DNA from 2 places in the Pseudomonas stagnisoli genome. Region 2 is predicted to be linked to the other one. Evidence: riboswitches for the same ligand, from Rfam matches in the RefSeq annotation. Region 2 holds a riboswitch; the other holds the start of a gene.
What was found. A riboswitch is a leader RNA that binds a small molecule or an ion and turns the genes downstream of it on or off. The one in region 2 is predicted to bind cobalamin.
Positions count from the first base shown of each region.

Region 1: another riboswitch for cobalamin. It lies ahead of ACOAPY_RS18200 (energy-coupling factor ABC transporter permease); the one in region 2 lies ahead of cobO (cob(I)yrinic acid a,c-diamide adenosyltransferase).

Region 1 covers NZ_CP184361.1:3,767,005-3,771,230, forward strand. The annotation lists gene ACOAPY_RS18195 (hypothetical protein) at 73-786, shown strand; gene ACOAPY_RS18200 (energy-coupling factor ABC transporter permease) at 848-1,528, opposite strand; cobalamin riboswitch at 1,569-1,767, opposite strand; gene ACOAPY_RS18205 (hypothetical protein) at 1,868-2,011, shown strand; gene ACOAPY_RS18210 (MFS transporter) at 2,129-3,283, shown strand; gene ACOAPY_RS18215 (YoaK family protein) at 3,353-4,018, shown strand; gene ACOAPY_RS18220 (acyl-CoA dehydrogenase family protein) at 4,020-4,226, opposite strand, start outside.
Region 2 covers NZ_CP184361.1:1,671,289-1,675,514, reverse strand. The annotation lists gene ACOAPY_RS08120 (cobyrinate a,c-diamide synthase) at 1-937, opposite strand, end outside; gene cobO (cob(I)yrinic acid a,c-diamide adenosyltransferase) at 1,053-1,664, opposite strand; cobalamin riboswitch at 1,774-1,979, opposite strand; gene ACOAPY_RS08110 (hypothetical protein) at 2,012-2,332, opposite strand; gene ACOAPY_RS08105 (class I SAM-dependent methyltransferase) at 2,337-2,999, opposite strand; gene ACOAPY_RS08100 (C40 family peptidase) at 2,996-3,511, opposite strand; gene ACOAPY_RS08095 (C40 family peptidase) at 3,590-4,210, opposite strand.

The DNA of each region.
Region 1 (4,226 bases), 2.1 Mb from region 2:
CCCGAGCACAACTGGCAAGCGCAGCCGGGCGCCAGCTTCTAGGCTTGGAGCTCGGATACCCCGGAGCTAAACATGCGCGCCCTGTCGATTCTCTGCCTGCTTGCCTGTACCGGCCCGACCCTGCTGGCCGCCGACCTCGACGGGCACTACCAGGGCACCCTCGACGAGCGCCCGGTGCAGTTGGTGCTGCGCAGCCAGGGACAGCAGGTGGAAGGCGAGTACATCGAGGACCAGCAGCGCTTTCGCCTCAGCGGCCACTTTGATGGCCAGGCCCTGCAGGCGCAGATCAGCGCCGCGGATTCCGGCCAGGTGCTGGCCAACATGAATGCTAACTACGCCAACGACATGCTCGCCGCCAGCCTGGCCGCGCGCGACCCACAGAGCGGCCAGACACTGCTGCGCGAGACGCTTTTCCAGCGGGTCGCCACGGTCCCGCCGCAAGCAAATCCGCGGCAGGACCCGGCGCTGGTCGGCACCTGGGTGTTCGAGCAGATGAGCAACAGTGAGGGCCTGGAGTATGCCTCGCTGACCACGGTCACCACCCTGCGCATTCGCGCTGACGGCAGCATCGAGCAATGGCGCCGCAGCGTGGCCGGCGGCAGCGAATGGAGCTACGACCGTCCGGGCGAGCTGCAGTACAGCGGACGCTGGCGCAGTGAGCAGGGCCTGCTCCTGGTGCAATTGAAAGGGACGAAGGATTTCCAGCCAGCGGCGCGCTATCGCTTCGACACGCCCTACCTGGTCACCGAGAGCAACACCGGCAGGATGGTCTGGCAGCGGCGCTGAGTCACGCACCCAGCGCCGGCGAGGGAGACGCCAGACCGCCAGGCGGTCCGGCGCGGCAGGGTCAGGCTGGCTGGTGCAGGCGCACGTTGAACAGCGGACCCTGGCTGTAGCGCGACAGGGCCTTGGCGGCGGCCAGCACACCCAGGTCGATCAGCGGCTCGAGCAGCACCACGCTCATGTAGGCCAGGCCGAAGCTGCCGACCGAAGCCAGGTTCTCGCTGGAGAAGCCGTGGCCGTAGAACGCCCAGAAGGCCACCCAGGCGACGATGCCACCCTGGTAGGCGGTGGACAGCGCCAGCGCCTGCGTGTAGCGAGTGTCCACATAAGCGGTACGCGCCGGGATGATGCGCTTGGCCAGCAGGTGGATGCCCCACAGCGGCAGCAGCAGGGTGGTGACGTTCATACCGTACTGCGGCAGGTCGAACTGAGCGAAGAACAGGCCCTGGATCAGCAACCCGGCGGCCAGGCCGATGGCCGCCGCCCCCGCGCCGAACAGCAGCAGCAGGGTCGAGCCGAGGATCAGGTGGACTTCCGAGACACCCACCGGGTGATGCGGCAGTACCTCGAAGAAGCCGAACACCAGAACGGTGGTGATCAGGCTGCGCAGCGCCAGGGCCAGGGCCCCGCCGTTGTCGCGAATACTGTCACGGGCCAGCTTGACGGTCAGGCCCAGGCCGGCAACGGCCGTGGCATAGCTGAGGAAGATCTTGGCGCCTTCGACGACACCCGGTTCGATATGCATATGAATTCCTTTCCCGCGCCCACCGCGCGGTGATCTGGAGGTGGTTGGAGGTGCGATGGCAGGTCTCCTGGCTCGCGGCTCGGCGCTCCGCCCGCCTTCCCGACCCGAGGGTCAGTGGCATGTGGGCTTCGCTCGCCGCTTACAGTTGCGGGGGCAGCCAGGGCATTGGCGACATGCGCCGCACCCTGTTCCCTTTTCATCCGCCCATGAGGGGCGGAACCATCGGCGGCCACCTTAACGTCATGCGCCGGCAAAAGACAGCCCGTCCGCCACGCATTGACCCCGGCCAGGCCGCGCCCTAGACTTCGCGCCCCGCCGATTCCAGCGAAAACGCCTGCAATGTCGTCGTCTGCCCACCTGCCCTGTTCCGCCCAGCCCGACCCACGGCTGCTGGCGCGCATCTGGCCGCGTGATGCGCTGCAACGTCGTCGCCGCAGCGTGCTGTTCGCCTTCACCTTCTCGCCTCCCGCCGCCCACCGCTGAGTCACGCAGGCCCCGCGCCGCGACTCCCCCGCGCCCTTGTCAGCTGTCCCGCCTCCCGGCGTGGACAACCTTCGCTTTATTGGCCGCGCCCGGGCCACAAACGGGCTGGAGAGCAACATGAACCCTCGCTATCTGCTCGGCGTGCTGATCTTCGCCGTGTCCGTGGTCGGCCTGAGCATGGGCGCCACCCTGCCGCTGGTGGCCCTGCGCCTGCATGAGGCCGGCGCCGGCAGCCTGGCCATCGGCGCGCTGTCGGCCATGCCGGCGGCCGGGATGATCCTCGGCGCCCTGCTGGTCGGCCGCCTGTGCCGCCATTTCAGCGGCCGCCAGCTGTACCTCGCCTGCTTCGCGCTGTGCCTGCTGGCCAGCGCCGCCCTGCTACTGCCCGAGCCGAGCCTGCCGCTGCTGGCCAGCGCGCGCCTGCTGCTCGGCGTCGGCATGGGCGTGCTGGTGATCCTCGGCGAATCCTGGGTCAACGAGCTGTGCGACGAGCGCAAGCGCGGCCAGACCGTCGCGCTTTACGCCGCCTGCTTCACCGGCTGCCAGCTGGGCGGACCGGCGATGATCAGCCTGTTCGGTACCGCCAGTGCCTGGCCGGTGCTGCTGGTGGTGGCGGCCAATCTGGTGGCCTTGGCACTGGTCTGGCACAGCCTGCCGGCGGGCTGGTCGGAAACTGCCGAAGAGGCGCCGCGGCGCTTCTCCCTGGTCGGCTTCGTCCGCGTCGCCCCGGCGCTGTGCCTGGGCGTACTGTTCTTCGCCTTCTTCGATGCGGTGGTGTTGTCGCTATTCCCCGTGTATGCCAGCGGGCACGGCTGGGCGGTCGGTGTGGCGGCGCTGATGGCCAGCGTAATCCTCGGCGGCGACATGCTTTGCCAAGTGCCATTGGGCTGTCTCTCCGACCGCGTCGAGCGACGCGCCCTGCACCTGGCCTGCGGCCTGGTGACCCTGGGCATCGGTCTGGCGCTGCCCTGGCTGATCGAGCAGCGCGAACTGCTGTGGCCGGCCCTGACAGTCCTCGGCGCCGCCGCCGGCGGCATCTACACCCTGGCCCTGGTGCTGATCGGCCAGCATTTCCGCGGCCCCGACCTGGTCACCGCCAACGCCTGCGTCGGCATGCTGTGGGGCGTCGGCAGCCTGCTCGGCCCGCTGCTCAGCGGCGCGCTGATGGGTATCGGTCCACAAGGCCTGCCCCTGGCCCTGTGCCTGGCGGCCAGTCTGTTCGTGGTGGCGGCCCTCGGCGCCCTGCCGCTGACGCGGCGGGTGTTCTCCTAAGGATGAATGGCGCGCCGGCAGCGATTGCGGCATAACAGCAGGCAACGACACGCCGGGGGACGTCTCGCCATGATCAATCAACTACCACGCTGGGTGGAGATCGGCGGCTTCTGCCTGGCGCTGATCGCCGGCAGCGTGAATGCCATCGCGCTGCTCGGGTTCAACCACCAGGGTGTCTCGCATCTGTCCGGCAGCTCCAGTCTGCTCGGCGTGGAGCTGGCCCAGGGTGACACCGGCGCAGCCCTGCACCTGCTGCTGATCCTGCTCAGCTTCGTGCTCGGCGCCGCCATCAGCGGCTGTGTGATCGGCCACCAGTCGCTCAAGCTCGGCCGGCGCTACGGCGTGGCGCTGCTGGCGGAAAGCCTGGCCCTGCTGCTGGCGATGCTGATGCTGGAGCGCGGCAGCGACTTCGGCCATTACCTGGCCTCGGCCGCCTGCGGCCTGCAGAACGCGATGACCAGCACCTACAGCGGCGCCGTGGTGCGCACCACCCATGTCACCGGGCTGTTCACCGACCTCGGCATCATGCTCGGCCTCAAGCTGCGCGGGCAGCCGGCGGACCGTCGGCGCATCCTGCTGTACCTGATCCTGATCGCCGGCTTCATCGGCGGCGGCGTGCTCGGAGCGTTCGGCTATGCCCACTGGCACTACCGTGCGCTGCTCGGCGCCAGCGCCCTGGCTGCCAGCCTGGCGCTGATCTACCTGGCCTACTGGCGGCGCCAGCAGCGCACCTGACTCAGGCCAGGTGCGGCGTGCTGCGCGCCAGCAGCGCCTCGACATCGACGCCGCGCGGCAGGGTGCCGTAAACCCGGCCACGGCCCTCCAGGCGGCTGGCGATAAAGGCATCGCTCACCGTGCTGTTGCCGGCTTCCAGCAGCAGCTTGGCCTGCAGGCCGACGGCCACGTCCTCGGTCAGCTGGCGGGCGCGGTACTGGATGTCGGC
Region 2 (4,226 bases):
CGTCATGGTGAGCACGAATGGCCCGCAGCATCGGTCGGTTGTCGGCCAGCGCCTGCAGGTGCAGCTCGGGATAGCCGCCGGGCAGGTAGAGGCTGTCGACGGCCGGCAGGGCCGCGTCGGCCAGCGGGGAGAAGAAGCGCAGCTCGGCGCCCAGCGCGCGCAACAAATCGAGGTTGGCCTGATAGAGAAAGGCGAAACTGGTGTCGCGCGCCACGCCGATGCGCACGCCGGCCAGCAGCGGCTCGATACACGGGTCGTCCGGGGCGGCGAAGCTCACCGGCTCGGGCAGTACCTCGCCGGCACTGGCCAGCAGGGCATCGGCGGCGGCGTCCAGACGCGCATCGAGGTCGGCCAGTTCCTCGGCCTGGATCAGCCCCAGGTGGCGGCGTGGCAGCTCCAGCGCCGCCGAGCGCGGCAGGCCGCCGAACCAACGGATCGAGGGCGGCAGGCTGGTCTGCAGGATGCCGTTGTGGCGCTCGCTGCCGGTGCGGTTGGCCAGCACCCCGGCGAACGGCAGATCGGCCTGGAAATGCGCCAGGCCGTAGGCCAGGGCGGCAAAGGTCTGGGCCATGGCGCCGGCATCGATCACGCCGAGCACCGGCACGCCGAAGCGGCGCGCCAGGTCGGCGGCCGAAGGCTGGCCATCGAACAGGCCCATGACGCCTTCGATGAGGATCAGGTCAGCCTCCTGCGCCGCCTGCCCGAGCAGGCGCCGGCACTCGTCCTCGCCGACCATCCACAGGTCCAGCTGGTACACCGGCGCGCCGCTGGCGCGGGCGAGGATCATCGGATCGAGGAAGTCCGGGCCGCACTTGAACACCCGCACGCGGCGCCCGGCCCGACGGTGCAGGCGCGCCAGGGCGGCGGTGACGGTGGTCTTGCCCTGGCCGGAGGCAGGCGCGGCGATCAGCAGCGCCGGGCAACTGCGCGTGGTCATTGCCCTCTCCTCCGGCCCCTCTCCCATAAATGGGAGAGGGGAGTGGTACGCGAGAGCTTGAGGCTCGTATCGCCCTCTCCCGCGTGCGGGAGAGGGCTGGGGAGAGGGTAGCGGTTCAAAACTCGACCCCCTTCTGCGCCTTCACCCCGGCCTTGAAGGCATGCTTGACCAGCGTCATCTCGGTCACCGTGTCCGCCGCCTCGACCAGCTCAGGCAGGGCGCCGCGCCCGGTCACCACCACGTGCTGCAGCAGCGGCCGCGCCTCGATGTCGGCGAGCACCTGATCGAGCTGCAGGTAGCCATACTTGAGGGCGATGTTCAGCTCGTCCAGCACCACCAGGCCGATACTGTCATCGGCCAGCAGACGTTGCGCCACCTGCCAGGCCTCGCCGGCCATGGCGATGTCGCGCTGGCGGTCCTGGGTCTCCCAGGTGAAGCCCTCGCCCATCACGAACCACTGCACCTCATCGGGAAAGCGGCGGAAGAAGGCCTCCTCGCCGGTGCTGGCGGCGCCCTTGATGAACTGCACCACGCCGACCTTCATACCGTGGCCGAGGGCGCGGGCGACCATGCCGAACGCCGAGCTGCTCTTGCCCTTGCCGTTGCCGGCGTGCACCAGCAGCAGGCCGTATTCGTCCTGGGCCTGGGCGATCTTCGCGTCGATCAGGGCTTTCTTGCGCTGCATGCGCGCCTGGTGGCGGGCGTCGCGTTCTGCCGATTCGGCCATGCCGCTCTCCTGTCCGGCCCCGGGGCCAGACATTGGGTGTCGAAAGGCAAAACACGGACGCACGCAGGAAGGGCCACAGGCCCTGCCCACCCGCAAAGCCCGCCGCAATGCCGTGGAAGCGCGACAGGCCGGTCTCCGGGCTCGTGAGCCAGGCCATTGGCCTGCGGGTCGCGCCTTCCCGTGCCGCAGCACAGTGGCGTAGGCGACCCTTGTCTCACCTACCGTTGCGGGGGCAGCGCCGGCTTGAATGGACCGGCTTCCCTGTTTCACCCCTCGGCCACGCATGGCGGGGGCACCTGTTGCAGGCGCGCAGGGTAGAGGCTGGGGGCGGGAGCGTCAACGCGCGCTCAGAAGCGCGGGGTAAAACCGGCCGGCTTGCTCGCCAGCCAGGCGACGAAGGTGCGCAGGCGCTCGTCGGCCAGCAGGGCCTCGCGACTGTTGTAGGTCAGCGCCAGCTCCTTCTCGTCGAACAGCCGGTGGATCTGGTTGTGGCAGGCGCGGCAGACCCACAGAGTGGCGGTGATGCGCTCAGCCCTGGCGAAGCGCTTCTGCACATAGGGTTTGTCGTGCAGGGCCTTGGGGATCAGGTGATGACGGGTCAGCGGTAGCTGGCGGGCACACAGCTCACAGGCTGCCGGCTGCGGGGGCAGGCGGATCGTCTCGGCCATGGTCTCAGCGTTTGCGACAGAGGGTCAGGCCGTCGCCCAGCGGCAGCAGGCTGAGGTCGATGCGACTGTCCCGCAGCAGGCCACGGTTGAGCGCCTGGATGGCGCGGGTATCGGCGCTTTCCGGGCTCTGTTCCAGCACCCTGCCGCTCCATAGCACGTTGTCGAACAGGATCAGCCCGCCCTGACGCACCAGTACCAGGGCATGCTCCAGGTACACCCGGTAATTGGCCTTGTCAGCGTCGATGAAGATCAGGTCGAAGCTTTCGCTCTGCCCGCCGCGCTCCAGCGCACTGAGGGTCTCCAGCGCCGGCGCCAGGCGCAGGTCGATGCGCTCGGCCACTCCCGCCTCGTGCCAGTAGCGCTCCGCGATGGCGTTGTACTCGCCGGGCAGGTCGCAGCAGATCAGCCGGCCGTCCGCCGGCATGGCCTGGGCCATGCACAGCGCGCTGTAGCCGGTGAAGGTGCCGATTTCGAGAATCTTGCGCGCGCCGCTGATCTGCACCAGCAGAGCCATGAACTGGCCCTGCTCGGGCGCAATCTGCCAGCGCGCAGTGGGCAGCTGCGCGGTCTCCTCGCGCAGGCGCTTTAGCAGCGGTGACTCGCGCAGGGAAACGTCCAGCAGGTACTGGTACAGCGCGTCATCGAGATTCAGCGTGCGGTTGGTCATGGCTGGCGTGCCAGCTGACGTGCCGCCAGCACCCGCTTGGCGCCCAGGTAACTCTTCTGCCAGTAGGCCTGGCTGAGGTAATCCAGGCGCACGGTACCGCCGCTGGACGGCGCGTGCACGAAGCGACCCTCGCCGACATAGATGCCCGCATGGCTGACCTGGCCCCCGCCGTTGGTGGCGAAGAACACCAGGTCGCCGCTCTGCAGCTCGTTACGGCCCACGCTGGGTGCGCGCACGCCGATCATCTCGCGGGTCGAGCGCGGCAGGCTGATGCCGGCGGAATTGCGGTAGACGTAGCCGATCAGGCCGCTGCAGTCGAAACCGCTCTCCGGGGTGTTGCCGCCGTAGCGATAGGGCGTGCCAACCAGACCGATAGCGCTGATCAGCACGTCGTCGGCGCTGCCATCCACGATCGGGAAGGGATTGCTGGGTTCTTTGGCGGGAGGGTTGCCGGCGCAGGCGGTGAGCAGCGCGGCGAGGGCAAGCAGGGAAAGACGAGCCATAAAATGCATGGGCGGGCGTCCGGGCCGGAATGCGCCCTACTCTGCCGGCTCGCGAGCACGGGCGCAAGGCCCGTGCTCCATATTGGCTCAGCGCTTGTGCGTGTGGGCGTCGGCGCTCGGCTGTTCCGGAGCCAGGGCCAGCACGCGCTTGGCCTCCATGTAGCTGCGGCTCCAGTAGCTGTCGTCCAGGCTGTCCACGCGCACGCCACCACTGCGGCTGCTGCTGGAATGGATGAACTGGTCATCGCCCAGATAGATGCCGGCATGGCTGACGCGGCCACGGCCACGGTTGTTGAAGAAGATCAGGTCGCCCGGCTCCAGCTCGTTGCGCGACACCAGCGGCGCATCGAGGTTGATCAGCTCGCGGGTGGAGCGCGGCAGCTTCATGCCAGCTTCTTCCTTGAACAGGAAGCCGACGAAACCGCTGCAGTCGAAACCACTGAGCACCGAGGTGCCGCCCATGCGGTAACGGGTACCGACCAGGGACAGGCCGTGACTGAGGATGTTATCCGCCAACGACGGCAGCTCGTAGGGCTTGTCGTCGGTCAGATCAGCCATCTGCTCGTCGGTCATGCTTTCGACCGGCTGCTGCGGCTGTTGTTGTTGAGCCAGATCCATCTGGTACTGCGACGTCGGTTGCTGGTTGGCACAGGCCGCCAGCAGGACTGAGAGTGCAATGGGCACGAGGGGTGCGAAGCGCTTTAGCATGGGCACGACCGTGTCT